DNA from 3 places in the Mesorhizobium sp. C432A genome. Region 2 is predicted to be linked to each of the others. Evidence: predicted binding sites of a transcription regulator. Region 2 holds the regulator's gene; each other region holds the start of a gene.
The links. The regulator LexA, encoded in region 2, represses DNA repair genes until DNA is damaged. The targets are predictions, from matches to a motif close to TGTTCNNNNTGTGTTCNG.

Region 1 (4,245 bases), 3.0 Mb from region 2:
GCTGTTCGAGGGCAGCTCCTGGTACGTGGCGCTGAAGGAGTTCCGCCAGCAGAAGGGCAAGCAAGGCTGGCTGCAGGCCGTGCAATCGAGCAAGGATCCGAGCGTCTACACGATCCTGTTCGAGGACAGCGCCGCCCTGCTCGGTCTGTTCGTCGCCTTCGCCGGCATATTGGCGGCCGAACTCCTCGACATGCCCGAACTCGACGGCGTCGCCTCGATCGGCATCGCGATGATCCTCGGCGCCACCGCCATCTTTCTGGCGCGCGAAAGCAAGGGATTGCTCATCGGTGAGCCGGCCTCGCCGGAAGTGCAGGCCAAGGTGCTGACCATCGCCCAGCAGGATCCGGCAGTGCAGCGGGCCAACGGCGTTCTCACCGTCCATCTCGGCCCTCGACAGATCGTCGCTGGGCTGAGCATCGAATTCGAGGACCATCTGACGGCGCCTGAGATCGAAGCCTGTGTCGAGCGCATCGAGGCGCTCTTGAAAAAAGAAATGCCGGAGATCACCAGGCTGTTCGTCAAGCCGCAGACGACCGGAACCTGGGAGCACCGGCGCAAGCAGGTCGAGGCGGCGTCGGACTAGTTCTGGACCAGCAGTCCACCGTTGGCCCCATCGCCTGGTCCCGCTAAGATCACTCGACGGAATTCGGAGAATCAACCATGAAAATCGATGGTGGGTGTCATTGCGGCGCCATAGCTTATGAAGCAGAGGTCGACCCGGAAAAGACCTCTATCTGTCATTGCACCGACTGCCAGCAACTGACCGGCACCGCCTTTCGTGTCACTGTTCCCGCGCCTGAGGATCATTATAGGATCACCAAGGGAACACCGAAGGTTTATATCAAGACGGGATCGAGCGGCGCCAAGCGTGCCCAGGCGTTCTGCGGCGACTGCGGTTCGCATCTTTACGCAACGTCGGTTGGCGACGGGCCGAAGGTCTATGGGATCAGGGCGGGGACCGCGCGGCAACGCGAGGATCTCGTTCCGACCCAACAGAAATGGCACCGATCGGCCCTGCACTGGCTTCCGGAATTCGAGGGCGTAAGCATCGTAGAGGCGCAGTAGCACCTGCCTCCCGGTTAAACGCGGCCCAAACCAGCCAATAATGTGCTAGGCTAGCCATCAAACGGATGGCGGGGGATAGCAATGTCGGAAACGGACAAAGTGTTTGCCGGCTCGATTCCGGAAAACTACGACCGCTACATGGTGCCGCTGATCTTCGAGCCGTTCGCCGCGGATTTGGCACGACGGGCAGCGTCCTTGTCGCCCGGCGCCGTCCTGGAAGTCGCCGCCGGCACCGGCGTTGTCACCCGCGCATTGGCTCCAAAACTGTCTCCCGGCGCAAGCTATGTCGTGACCGACCTCAACCAGCCTATGCTCGACTACGCGGCCTCGCGACAAGCTCCCGACAGTCGTATACAATGGCGTCAGGCGGATGCTCTGGCGCTGCCGTTCGAAGATGCGGCTTTCGATCTCGTTTGCTGTCAGTTCGGCGCGATGTTCTTTCCCGACCGAGCCGCCGGCTATCGCGAAGCAAAGCGGGTCCTGAAGACCGGCGGCCATTTCCTGTTCAACGTGTGGGATCGCATCGAAGAGAATGTATTCGCCAATGATGTGACGAATGCTCTTGCGGAGATTTTTCCGAACGATCCGCCCCGCTTTCTCGCCCGCACGCCGCACGGCTACAATGACATTGCATTGATCCGCGGCGAGTTGGAAGCCGCAGGTTTCTCCCGTGTGGTGATCGACACGAGGGCCGAACAAAGCCGTGCCTCCTCGCCGCGCCTTCCGGCGGTTGCCTATTGCCAGGGAACTCCGCTTCGCAACGAAATCGAGGCTAGAGGAAAACTGGAAGCCGCAACCGATCACGCCGCGTCCGTGATTGCAGCCAGACACGGCAGCGGCGAGGTTGCGGCCAAGATCCAGGCGCACGTGATCGTGGCTACGGTCTAATGCATGGCGCCCAGAAGTGTGCCGCGGTTCTGGGACAACGACATGCATCAAAACAAAGACTTTTAAAGCGCGTCGTATGAATCCGTTCAGCGCGATGCGCTTTAATCGTCGCCTTCGACGACACGCAGCCTGAGCTGCCCCGTCTTGGAATCCGCCACCCGCACCCCGGCTTCGGCCTTGGCGGGTCCGCCACCGCGCACTTCGGCTTCGCTTTCGCCAAACTCCAGCGCTTCGATCTTTTGGCCGCGCTTGGTCACCTTCGACGTCGACACCAGTATCTCGTCGATATCCTTGGCCGACTGGCCAAAATGCGTCTGCAACCGGCGCACGCGTTCGTCGACGCGCGCGACGTCTTCCATCAGCCGGATCACCTCGCCCTGGATCAGATGCGCCTGTTCGCGCATGCGGGCGTCCTTGAGGATGGCCTGGATGACCTGGATCGACAGCATCAAAAGCGACGGCGAGACGATGATGACACGCGCCCGGTGCGCCTTCTGGACCACGGCGTCAAAATTCTCGTGGATTTCGGCGAACACCGATTCCGACGGCACGAACATGAAGGCGGTGTCCTGCGTCTCGCCCTGGATCAGGTATTTTTCCGAGATATCGCGGACGTGAATTTCGATGTCGCGGCGGAAAGCCTGGGCCGCGATCTTCTGTTGTTCGGCGCCATCGGCGGCGCGGATGGCGTTCCAGGCTTCCAGCGGAAACTTGGCGTCGATGGCAAGCTGCGGCGCACCGTTCGGCATCCTGACCAGGCAGTCGGGACGGCTGCCGTTTGACAGCGTTGCCTGGAACTCGTAGGCGCCCATCGGAAGGCCGTCGGCGACGATCGCCTCCATGCGCGACTGGCCGAAGGCGCCGCGCGTCTGCTTGTTGGACAGGATCGCCTGCAATTGCACGACCTGGCCGGCCAGCGACTGAATGTTGCCTTGCGCGGTGTCGATGACCGCCAGCCGTTCCTGCAGTTTGGCGAGGCTCTCATGCGTCGATTTGGTCTGTTCGGTCATGGTTTGACCGAGCCTGCCGGTCATGGCGTCGAGGCGCTGGCCGATCGACTGGTTGAGTTCGGCCTGCCTTGCGCCGAACACGTCGGCGATGGCGCCCATGCGGCCCTGCATCTCGGCCTGGCTTTGCAAAATGCCGGCCATCCGCGCCTCGGCGTCGCGGGCGTGGTCGGCAGCTTCCGCCGCGGCGATGGTGCGCGCCTTGGCCGATCGCCACAGCGCCACGACAAGCGCCAGGAACAGGCCGAGAAACACCAGCGCGCCGATGGCCAGTGCATGGCCGAGCGTGATCGTCGTAGCGCCAAGCCGGGCAACGGGTTCGGAAAGGATGGTGCTCAGGTCGTTCATCCCGCCAGCATAGCCGATTCGCAGACCTGGCACAGATCAAAACGTGAACGAGACCGATTCGCACCGGTTGACGCTTCTCCTGCGACGTTTTAGGTGAGGCGCCATGTCGATCAAGCCGCTCATCATCCTTCCCGATCCTATCCTGCGCCAGGTTTCCAAACCGGTCGAACGCGTCGACGCGCCTTTGCGCAAACTGGCCGACGACATGCTGGCGACGATGTATGATGCGCCGGGCATCGGCTTGGCCGCAATCCAGATCGGCGAGCCGCTGCGCATGCTGGTCATCGACCTCGCCAAGGAAGACGAGCCGCCGGCGCCGCATGTCTTCATCAATCCCGAAATCCTCGAAAGCGCCGACGCTCGCTCCGTCTACGAGGAAGGCTGCCTGTCGATCCCGGACTATTACGCCGAGGTCGAGCGTCCCGCCTCGGTGCGCGTGAAATATCTCGACCGCGACGGCAAGCTGCAGGAGATCGAGGCCGAAGGCCTGATGGCGACCTGCCTGCAGCACGAGATCGACCATCTCAACGGTGTGCTGTTCATCGACCACATCTCGAAGCTGAAGCGCGACATGGTGGTCAAGAAGTTCAAGAAGCTCGCCAAGGACAAGGCGCCGGGCAAGCTGGTGGGATAGCCCTGCTTTCGGCGCATCGCACAACATCCCTCTCGACCCGCCCCTATTGAGAGACGCTTCCTTGCGTGATATCATTGATATCAGACTGGAGACTCCGATGGGCGATATGTTGATCAGAGATATTCCCGAGCCATTGAAGCGTGAAATCGAGCATGCGGCACGCAAGGGCGGCCAAAGCCTCTCGATCAAGGCGATCGATTTATTGCGAAAAGGCATGGTTGCGGAAAAAGAAGGCAAGGCCGAGCCTGGACTCACGGCTTGGGATGCGATTCGCGCTGCCTTCGCCTCGGAAAATGCAATCAG
Region 2 (4,245 bases):
AAACATGCCGGCGATCTTGAGTGGTCGCCCTTGAACTGTCAAACATTATATATAATTCACCCATTGAAAGGCTTTGATATATAATGATCCGCCCGAGCGTTTATGTCTGATGGATCACGATGCTGGATGACGAGCAGACCTCGAAGACGGAAGTGGCCTATCGCCTGCTCAGGCGCGATATTCTTGCGACCCGGCTGGCGCCTGCCGCGCCGTTGAAGCTGAGCACGCTGCGCAACACCTACGGCATCGGCTGGACGCCGTTGCGCGAGGCGCTGTCGCGGCTGGAGGCGGAACGGCTTGTGACCGCCATCAGCAACCGCGGGTTTGCGGTCGCTCCCGTCTCTCGGGCGGAGCTCGAGGATTTGGCACGTGCGCGGCTGGTGGTCGAACTGCCCCTGCTGGTGGAATCGATCGAGAAGGGCGACCGTGAGTGGGAAGACGCGGTCGTTGCCGCCCACTATCGTCTCTCACGGTGCGGGTCTGTTCTCGACGATCCATCGGATGATGCGGTCGACGCGTGGTACGAAAAACACGATGCCTTCCATGCGGCGCTGCTCAGTGCCGCGACATCCAGCTGGCTGCTGCGCTTCAATGCAACGATTTCCGACCAATTGCATCGCCATCACCGCTTTCTGGGTCTGGCCCCGACGCTGCGCGCCGCCGCCGGCCGCACGGACGGACACCGGAAGGCCGTGGCGGCCCTGCGCGACGCCGTGGCGATCGAACACCATACCGCCCTGATGGAAGCGGCCCTCGATCGCGACGTCGAACGTGCGAAAACTCTGATGACCGCTCACATCGGCTACACGCTGCGGGTCTATGCCCAGAGAGAACCCCGCGCGGATGCTGCGCAGCCCCGTCCGAAAAGGAAGCGGCGATCGTAGCCGACGACGCAGGGCACTTTGTCTTCGTTTCACCCCGTTGCTGGCAACTGGGCGCAGGCGGCGCTCGCAGCGCCGAACGTTACGCTGAACAAAACGTCAACACATTCATTAAACTTTAAAAGGTTGCGGAACACAACTGGAACAGATAGTGTTTGTTCTGGGTTTGTTTTTTCTGATTCTGGTTTCAGAACCCTTGGGGGCCGCGATGCTGACGCGCAAACAACATGAGCTTCTGATGTTCATCCATGAACGCCTGAAGGAGAGCGGAATCCCGCCGTCCTTCGACGAGATGAAGGAAGCGCTCGACCTCGCCTCCAAGTCCGGCATCCACCGCCTGATCACGGCGCTTGAGGAGCGCGGTTTCATTCGCCGGCTGCCGAACCGGGCGCGCGCGCTGGAAGTGCTGCGGCTGCCCGACTCGATCGCACCAGGCCTCAATGCGGCGAGGAAGTTTTCGCCGAGCGTCATTCAGGGCAGTCTTGGTCAAACCGGCCAAGGGCAAGGCGGCCAAGGACAAGGCGCGTTGGGCCAAGGCGGTCTCGGCCGCCAGATCAAGCCGGGCTCGCCGTCGCGTTCGATGTCGGCCGGCAATGACGATGCCGTTTCCGCGATTTCAATCCCGGTTATGGGACGCATCGCCGCCGGCGTGCCGATCGACGCCATCCAGCATCAGACCCATTCGATCTCGGTGCCGCCCGATATGATCATGGGCGGCGAACACTACGCGCTCGAGGTCAAGGGCGATTCGATGATCGAGGCCGGCATTTTCGATGGCGACACGGTCATCATCCGCAATGCCGACACAGCCAGCCCCGGCGAGATCGTGGTGGCGTTGGTCGACGATGAGGAAGCGACCCTGAAACGCTTCCGCCGCAAGGGCGCCTCGATCGCCCTGGAAGCCGCCAACCCGGCCTACGAGACCCGCATTTTTGGACCGGACAGGGTGAAGGTGCAGGGCAAGCTTGTCGGATTGATCCGGCGCTACTGAGCCGGCTTGGGTTTGTACTTTTCACGCTGGTTGTAAGGCGGCAGGCCGCGCGCTTCGCGGGAGAAGCGGCGTTGCTCGTGCCAGTGGCGATACGGCTTGTCGACGGCGAAGCGGATGGTTGGCGCTGCAGCTGCCGATTGCGGATCGAAGAAGACGGCGGCGCTGCCGTCGCGGGCCAGCTGTTTCTTCGTCACGACCAGCACCAGCGGGTCGCGGCACGGATTGTAGGCGGTGGCGTCATCGATGACGATCAGGCTCGCGAAGGCACAGGCCGGCCGCGCCGTCTTGCGGTCTTTCGCAAGCGCTACAATGGCTCCGGAAGGGTGCCGGGCGATACAGAGATCGCCGGTGCAATAGAAGGGCGAGCCGGGCGGCAGATCGAGCGGATCGAGATCGAACCGCGTATCTGTTGACTCGAAAATCTCAGGTGGGATAATGGTTTCGGCCCGCAGCGCCCGTTTCCAATTGTCCGTGGTGAATTCGTTGGAGCGTTCGCGGTTGAGGGCGAGTTCGCCGCCACCGATCGGCATGGCCACCAGATGCGCATCCTCGGATATGAGCACGTCGGGCGTAAGCACCTGCGGCACCGTCAACAGGCCGGCCAGCGCGAAAGGCACGGCCGCCAGCCTGAGCCAGGTGGTGGCCATGGTGGCGATGACGAGGGCGACCGTCACCAGCAGCACCGAGCGGATGGAAATCAACCCGACGGCATCGACCGGCGAGCGCTCGGAAATCCAGGCCGATATGGCGATCATCGCCGTCAGGCCTTTGCCCATCACATAGAGGAACGGTCCGTCGGCGCCGAACGGCATCGCCAGCGCGCTGAGCACGGCAAACGGCATGACGATCAACGATACAATCGGCATCACGGCCAGATTGGCGATCAGGCTGAGCGGCGACACACGCTGAAAATGCCAGATGGCGAACAGCAAGGTTGCACTGCCGGCGATGATCGAGGTCATGGCGAGGCCGCCCATGGCCAGCGCGAATTTTCGCGACAGGAAGCCGACGAAGGAGCGCTTTGCCGGTGGCGTTCTCACCTTGTCGGCGCGGTAATCGGCCCAGCCGGCATAGGCGCCGACAAGGGCGGCAGTGGCGGCAAACGACATCTGGAAGCTGGGACCGACCACCTCGTGCGGCGACACCAGGATGACGGCAATGGCGGAGATCGCCAGATTGCGCATGGTGAGTGCGGCGCGATCAAACAGCACGGCGACAAGCATGACCGCTAGCATGATGAAACTGCGCTCGGCAGCCACCACGATGCCTGAAATGACGAGATAGGCGGCGATGGAGACGAGTGCTGCCACTGCTGCATATTTCTTCACCGGCCGGCGCGAGGAGAAATCCGGAAACAGCGCAAAGGCGCCGCGCAGCAACGCCATGATGGTGCCGGCAACCAGCGCCATATGCAGGCCGGAGATGGAGATGATGTGATAGATGCCGGTGCGCCGCATCGCTTCGTTGACCTCGTCCGGGATGCCGGCGCGCACGCCGACAATCAGCGCCGCGGCAATCTCGCCTTCGGCGCCGCCGATCTTGCCCCTGATATGGTCGGCAATGTTTTCGCGCGCGCTCTCGATTGCCGAGGAGAGCCGCGCGGTCAGCGGCGGCGGTCCCTGCGTAGCAATGGTTTTCGGATTGCCGAGAAAGAAGCCGCTGCCGCCGATACCGGTGAAATAGCTGTCGAAGGAGAAATCGTAGCTCTCCGGCCGCACCGGACCGGTCGGCGGCAACAGCCTGGCATAGCCGGTGATCAGGGAGCCGGCGGTCATATCGGCGGGAACGGTCCGCGCCGAGAGCCTGACCCGCTCCGGGGCGTAGCGCAGCTTGGGGTAAGCGGTCGAAACCACGTCGAGCGTCAGCCTGATGCGCCCGCTCTCCATCTGTTCGAGACTGACGACGCGGCCGGTCAGCCGTGTCTGGATCTCGGAGCCGAGCATCTGCGTTCCGGCGCGCCAGGTCTCGACTTTGGCGGCGACGACGCCGAGCGCGCACAGCATCGCGGCCATGCAGAACAGATGCGTCCTCGGCCGCGATCGCGTGGCGACAGCGCAACATGTCGCCAGCACCACAATGGCGATTGGCTGCGCAAAGCCCGGCTCGCCGGCCAGCGAGAAGTAGACGATGACGCCGGCTGCCAGGAAAACCGGGACCAGCAGGAAGGCGACGCCCCGGTCGAGCTCCGTGTTGGCGGCCACGGCAAGGCTGCGGCGGAGCGCGGGCCATGACGGGCGGCGAAGCCGTCTGCGCAGTCGGGCGATAGATCCGGGCGCTGTGACTTGCGCCGGCAAGGCGTGACCGGGCAGCGCGGGCGCTATGCCGGGATGCGGCTCAGGCAGCGCGAGGGGCAGCGGCTCGGCATAGGGACTA
Region 3 (4,245 bases), 570 kb from region 2:
TCCTTGGTCTGGCCGACGAATTCCGGCTCGCGAATAAACACCGACAGCATGCCTGCCGCCGAGATCATCACGTCTTCGGAGGTGACGATCGAGGCGCGCTTGTTGCCGACCAGGTCGGCATAGGCCCGAAGCCCGCGCGTCAGCACATTGCGAAAGCCGGCCTCATGCGTGCCGCCTTCGCCGGTCGGGATGGTGTTGCAGTAGGAGTTGACGAAGCCGTCACCGCCGAACCAGGTCACCGCCCATTCCAGCGAACCGTGGCCGCCCTGCTTCTCGCTCTTGCCGGCGAAGATTTCGCGGGTCACCTGGAAATCATCGCCGAGCGATGCCTTGAGATAGTCCTTCAAGCCGCCGGGGAAATGGAACTCCGCCTTGGCCGGCGTCTGGTCCTTTTCCTTGATCAGCGATGGGTCGCAGCTCCAGCGGATCTCGACGCCGCCGAACAGATAGGCTTTCGAGCGGGTCATGCGATAGAGCCGCGCCGGCTCGAAGGCGGCGCCCTTGCCGAAAATCTGCTCGTCGGGATGGAAGCGGATTTTGGTGCCGCGCCGGTTGTGCACTTCGCCGAGCTGCTCCAGCCCGCTCACCGGAACGCCGCGCGAGAACCTTTGGCGGTAAAGCTGGCGACCGCGCGCGACCTCGACTTCGAGATGGTCCGACAGCGCATTGACGACCGAGACGCCGACACCGTGCAGACCGCCGGAGGTCTCATAGACCTTGCTATCGAACTTGCCGCCCGAATGCAGCGTCGTCATGATGACTTCGAGCGCCGGTTTCTTGAATTTCGGATGCGGATCGACCGGAATGCCGCGGCCATTGTCGGTGACGGTCAGAAATCCGTCGGCCGACAGCTCGACATCGATGAAGGTGGCATGGCCGGCGACCGCCTCGTCCATCGAATTATCGATGACCTCGGCAAACAGATGGTGCATCGCCTTGTCGTCGGTGCCGCCAATATACATGCCGGGACGGCGCCGCACCGGCTCCAGCCCCTCCAGCACCTCGATGTCGGCGGCGCTATAGCCCTCGCTGCCGTCCTTGGTCGCGGCAGGACGCTTCGTGGCCTGCACCAGCGGGTCGGCCGGGCGCGAAGGTGTCCGAGCCGGTTGGGGCTGCTTTTCCAGATTGCCGAAAAGATCGTTGTTGTCGTCCATGCCTACCATAGAATCCGTGCCGCGAATCACCCGTCGATACTGCCACGCTTTTCGGCGCCAAGCGACGGAAGTTCCTGTTACGTTCGGGGATTAAACCCTTCTTATCCTAAAACCTTTCGATAACCAAGCCGGCGGAAATAGGTCCGTGCGGAGCGGCCGCGATTCCTGAATCTTTAACAAAGCGGCCTAGCGTCGCTCCAACAAAACAAAAGACCACGAATGTCAGGGGTTGGTTGTGAGGGGCAAGGCCATAACGATGATTGGCATCGCTGCCGTCTTCGGCGCGATTTCAATCTTTGCCGCGGATTTCTGGGTGAAAAGCCAGGCCAAGGCCGATGCCGAAGAGAAAACGGCGTCGATCCCGGCGCCCGCCGTCCCCAAGGTCGTCTTCAAGACCATAGTGGTGGCCAACGCGCCGCTGCGTTACGGCATGGAGCTTGACCGGGCGCAGCTCAGCGAAATCCCATGGTCCGAGGATTCGGTGCCGCAGGGCGCGTTCACCACAGTCAATGCATTGCTCGCCGAAGGCAGCCGCGTGGTATTGTCGCCGATCGAGGTCAACGAGCCGGTGCTGATCAGCAAATTGTCGGGGCCGAACGGCCGCGCGACGCTATCAAACATGATGACGCCCGGCATGCGGGCGGTGACAATCCGCACCGACGAGATCGCCGGTGTCGGCGGCTTCGTCATGCCGGGCGACCGGGTCGACGTGGTGCTGACACGCGATGCGGGCGAAATCCAGGAAGTGGCCAAGAACGCGCAGGGCGCTGCCGGATCGACCGTTACCTCCGAGATCGTCGTCTCCGACGCCAAGGTGCTGACCGTGGGGCAGGGCGCCGACGAGCGCCAGACCACACCGCAGATCGCCAATTCCGTCACCATCGAGGTGACGACCGAAGGCGCGCAGAAAGTGGCGCTTGCCCGCACCGTCGGCACCTTGTCGCTGTCGCTCCGCTCGGCCGCAGACGGAGGGGCCGCCAAGGACGGCGTCACCACCATCTCGTCCTTCGGCGGATCGGTCGCCTCCGGCGTCCAGGCCGCTGCCGGCGCGCTGTTCACTGCCGCGACCAAGGAGCCTGAGAAGCCGAAATTCAAGACGATCATCGTGACGCGCGGCACGCAGGTCGAAGAATACCAGGTTCCTGCGCGGGACCAGCAATAACTGCCGGTGGGGACCGGGCGAGGGACGGGACAGATGTCGGGACTTCATGCATTTCGAACTACGAAAGGGCTGCGCCCAATGCGGGCGCTTGCGGTGGGGGCTTGCCTGGCCGCGGCCGCAATGCTCGGCCTCAGCGCGCCAGCCAAGGCCGACAACGATATAGTCCATGTCTCGTCGACAACGAATGCGTCGATCAAGGTGGCCAAGGGCAAGCCGAAGACGGTCATGACCAATGCCGCCTTCTACCAGATCGTCATCGGCGATCCGGAGATCGCCAACGTCAATCCGCTGACCGACAAATCCTTCTATGTGCTGGGCAACAATCTCGGCACCACCGGCATCGCGCTGTTCGACGAGAACAAGCAGCTGGTCGGCACCGTAGACATCGAGGTGACGCTGGACACCGACCAGCTGGCCAGCACCATTCGCGCCAGCGTGCCGGACGCCAAGATCAAGGTCGGCTCGGCCAATGGCCGCGTCGTGCTGTCGGGCGAGGCCGATGACGCGGTCGCCGCCGAGAAGGCAAGCAAGATCGCCAGCCGCTTCTCCGGCAATGAGGAAGTGATCAATTCGGTCAACATCTCGTCCTCGCAGCAGGTTCAGCTCAACGTCCGCTTCGTCGAGATCAATCGCCAGGCCGGACAGGATCTCGGCGCCAAATACAGCGCCAATTTCGCTTACGGCATTGGCGGGCGCGACGTCACCCTCGATCCTGGCACGGTGCCGGGAGCCGGCAATGGCGAGATCATCGGCCGGCTGCTGTCCAACGGCCTGTCGATCGACGTCGCCATCAAGGCGCTGGAGGAACGTGGTCTCGCCAGGCGGCTGGCCGAGCCGAACCTGATCGCCCGCTCGGGCCAGACGGCAAGCTTCCTCGCCGGCGGCGAGTTCCCGATCCCGGTCTCCGAGGACAATGGCAAGATTTCCGTCAGCTACAAGAAATACGGCGTCAGCCTCGACTTCACGCCGACGGTTCTCAAGGACGGGCTGGTGAGCCTCGACATCGCGCCGGAAGTGTCCTCGATCGACGCTTCGGCCTCCTACAATATCGGCAATATCTCGGTCCCGGGCTTTATCGTGCGCCGCGCCAAAACATCCGTCGACCTGAAGAATGGCCAGAGCTTCATGATCGCCGGCCTGCTGCAGTCACAGAACGACATTACCACATCGCGTCTTCCCGGCCTCGGCAAGCTGCCGGTGCTCGGCTCGCTGTTCTCCTCCAAATCCTATCAGCGGCGCGAGACCGATCTGGTGATCATCGTCACCCCCTATCTGGTCAAGCCGGTCGATCCGTCGAAGAAGCTGCTCGAGCCGACCGACGGCACGCAGCCAGCCAGCAATGTCGACTATTTCCTCAACAACACCGAGGAAGTGAAATCGTCCGAAGCCAATCGTGCAGTGGCAATGGCCAGCGGCAGTACGGCACAGCCGGCCGCGGTCACCACCGTCGGGCATTTCCTCGACCTGCCGAAGGATTGAAGCCATGCGCGTGGAATCATGCATCGCCCTGCTGATCGCCGGCCTCGCCGGCGGCTGCACCAGCGACGACTATGTCCGCTCCGAGGGACCGACGATTGCCGCCGGCAACGCACAGGCCGCCAATACGGCCATGCAGATGGTCGATCCCTGGAAATACGGCGTCCAGAACACCAGGCTGCTGGTGCCGGCGCAGCGCAGTGAGGCGGCAGTCAACGCCGCCGACCAGGCTGCTGCTGCCAAGGCCGTGCAACCGACAGCGACAACCGATTGATTTGCCCGGTGATTTGACCGGGAATGACCTGACAGGCTGACAAAATGGCAAGCGGCATCAAGACCAAGAAGATCCTGCTGGTGTCCAGCGACCGGACCTTTGCGCAGGATACGCGCACCGCGTTCGCGGCCTCGGAGGTGATCCAGCTTTCGACCGTCGAGAAGAACATTACCGAACTG

Region 1: NLY33_RS04920 (DNA recombination protein RmuC) is a predicted target of LexA. The motif match lies at 3,341-3,358, and genes of this name have one in related genera.
Region 3: parE (DNA topoisomerase IV subunit B) is a predicted target of LexA. The motif match lies at 1,224-1,241, and genes of this name have one in related genera.

The regions. Positions count from the first base shown of each region.
Region 1 covers NZ_CP100470.1:1,052,181-1,056,425, reverse strand. Annotated here, with positions in the region: gene NLY33_RS04935 (cation diffusion facilitator family transporter) at 1-583, shown strand, start outside; gene NLY33_RS04930 (GFA family protein) at 661-1,065, shown strand; gene NLY33_RS04925 (class I SAM-dependent methyltransferase) at 1,147-1,953, shown strand; gene NLY33_RS04920 (DNA recombination protein RmuC) at 2,055-3,308, opposite strand; gene def (peptide deformylase) at 3,412-3,942, shown strand; gene NLY33_RS04910 (hypothetical protein) at 4,040-4,245, shown strand, end outside.
Region 2 covers NZ_CP100470.1:4,025,877-4,030,121, reverse strand. Annotated here, with positions in the region: gene NLY33_RS19525 (GntR family transcriptional regulator) at 120-884, shown strand; gene lexA (transcriptional repressor LexA) at 1,090-1,872, shown strand; gene NLY33_RS19515 (ComEC/Rec2 family competence protein) at 1,866-4,245, opposite strand, start outside.
Region 3 covers NZ_CP100470.1:4,598,815-4,603,059, reverse strand. Annotated here, with positions in the region: gene parE (DNA topoisomerase IV subunit B) at 1-1,154, opposite strand, end outside; gene cpaB (Flp pilus assembly protein CpaB) at 1,411-2,316, shown strand; gene NLY33_RS22460 (type II and III secretion system protein family protein) at 2,395-3,795, shown strand; gene NLY33_RS22455 (hypothetical protein) at 3,800-4,066, shown strand; gene NLY33_RS22450 (CpaE/TadZ family protein) at 4,111-4,245, shown strand, end outside.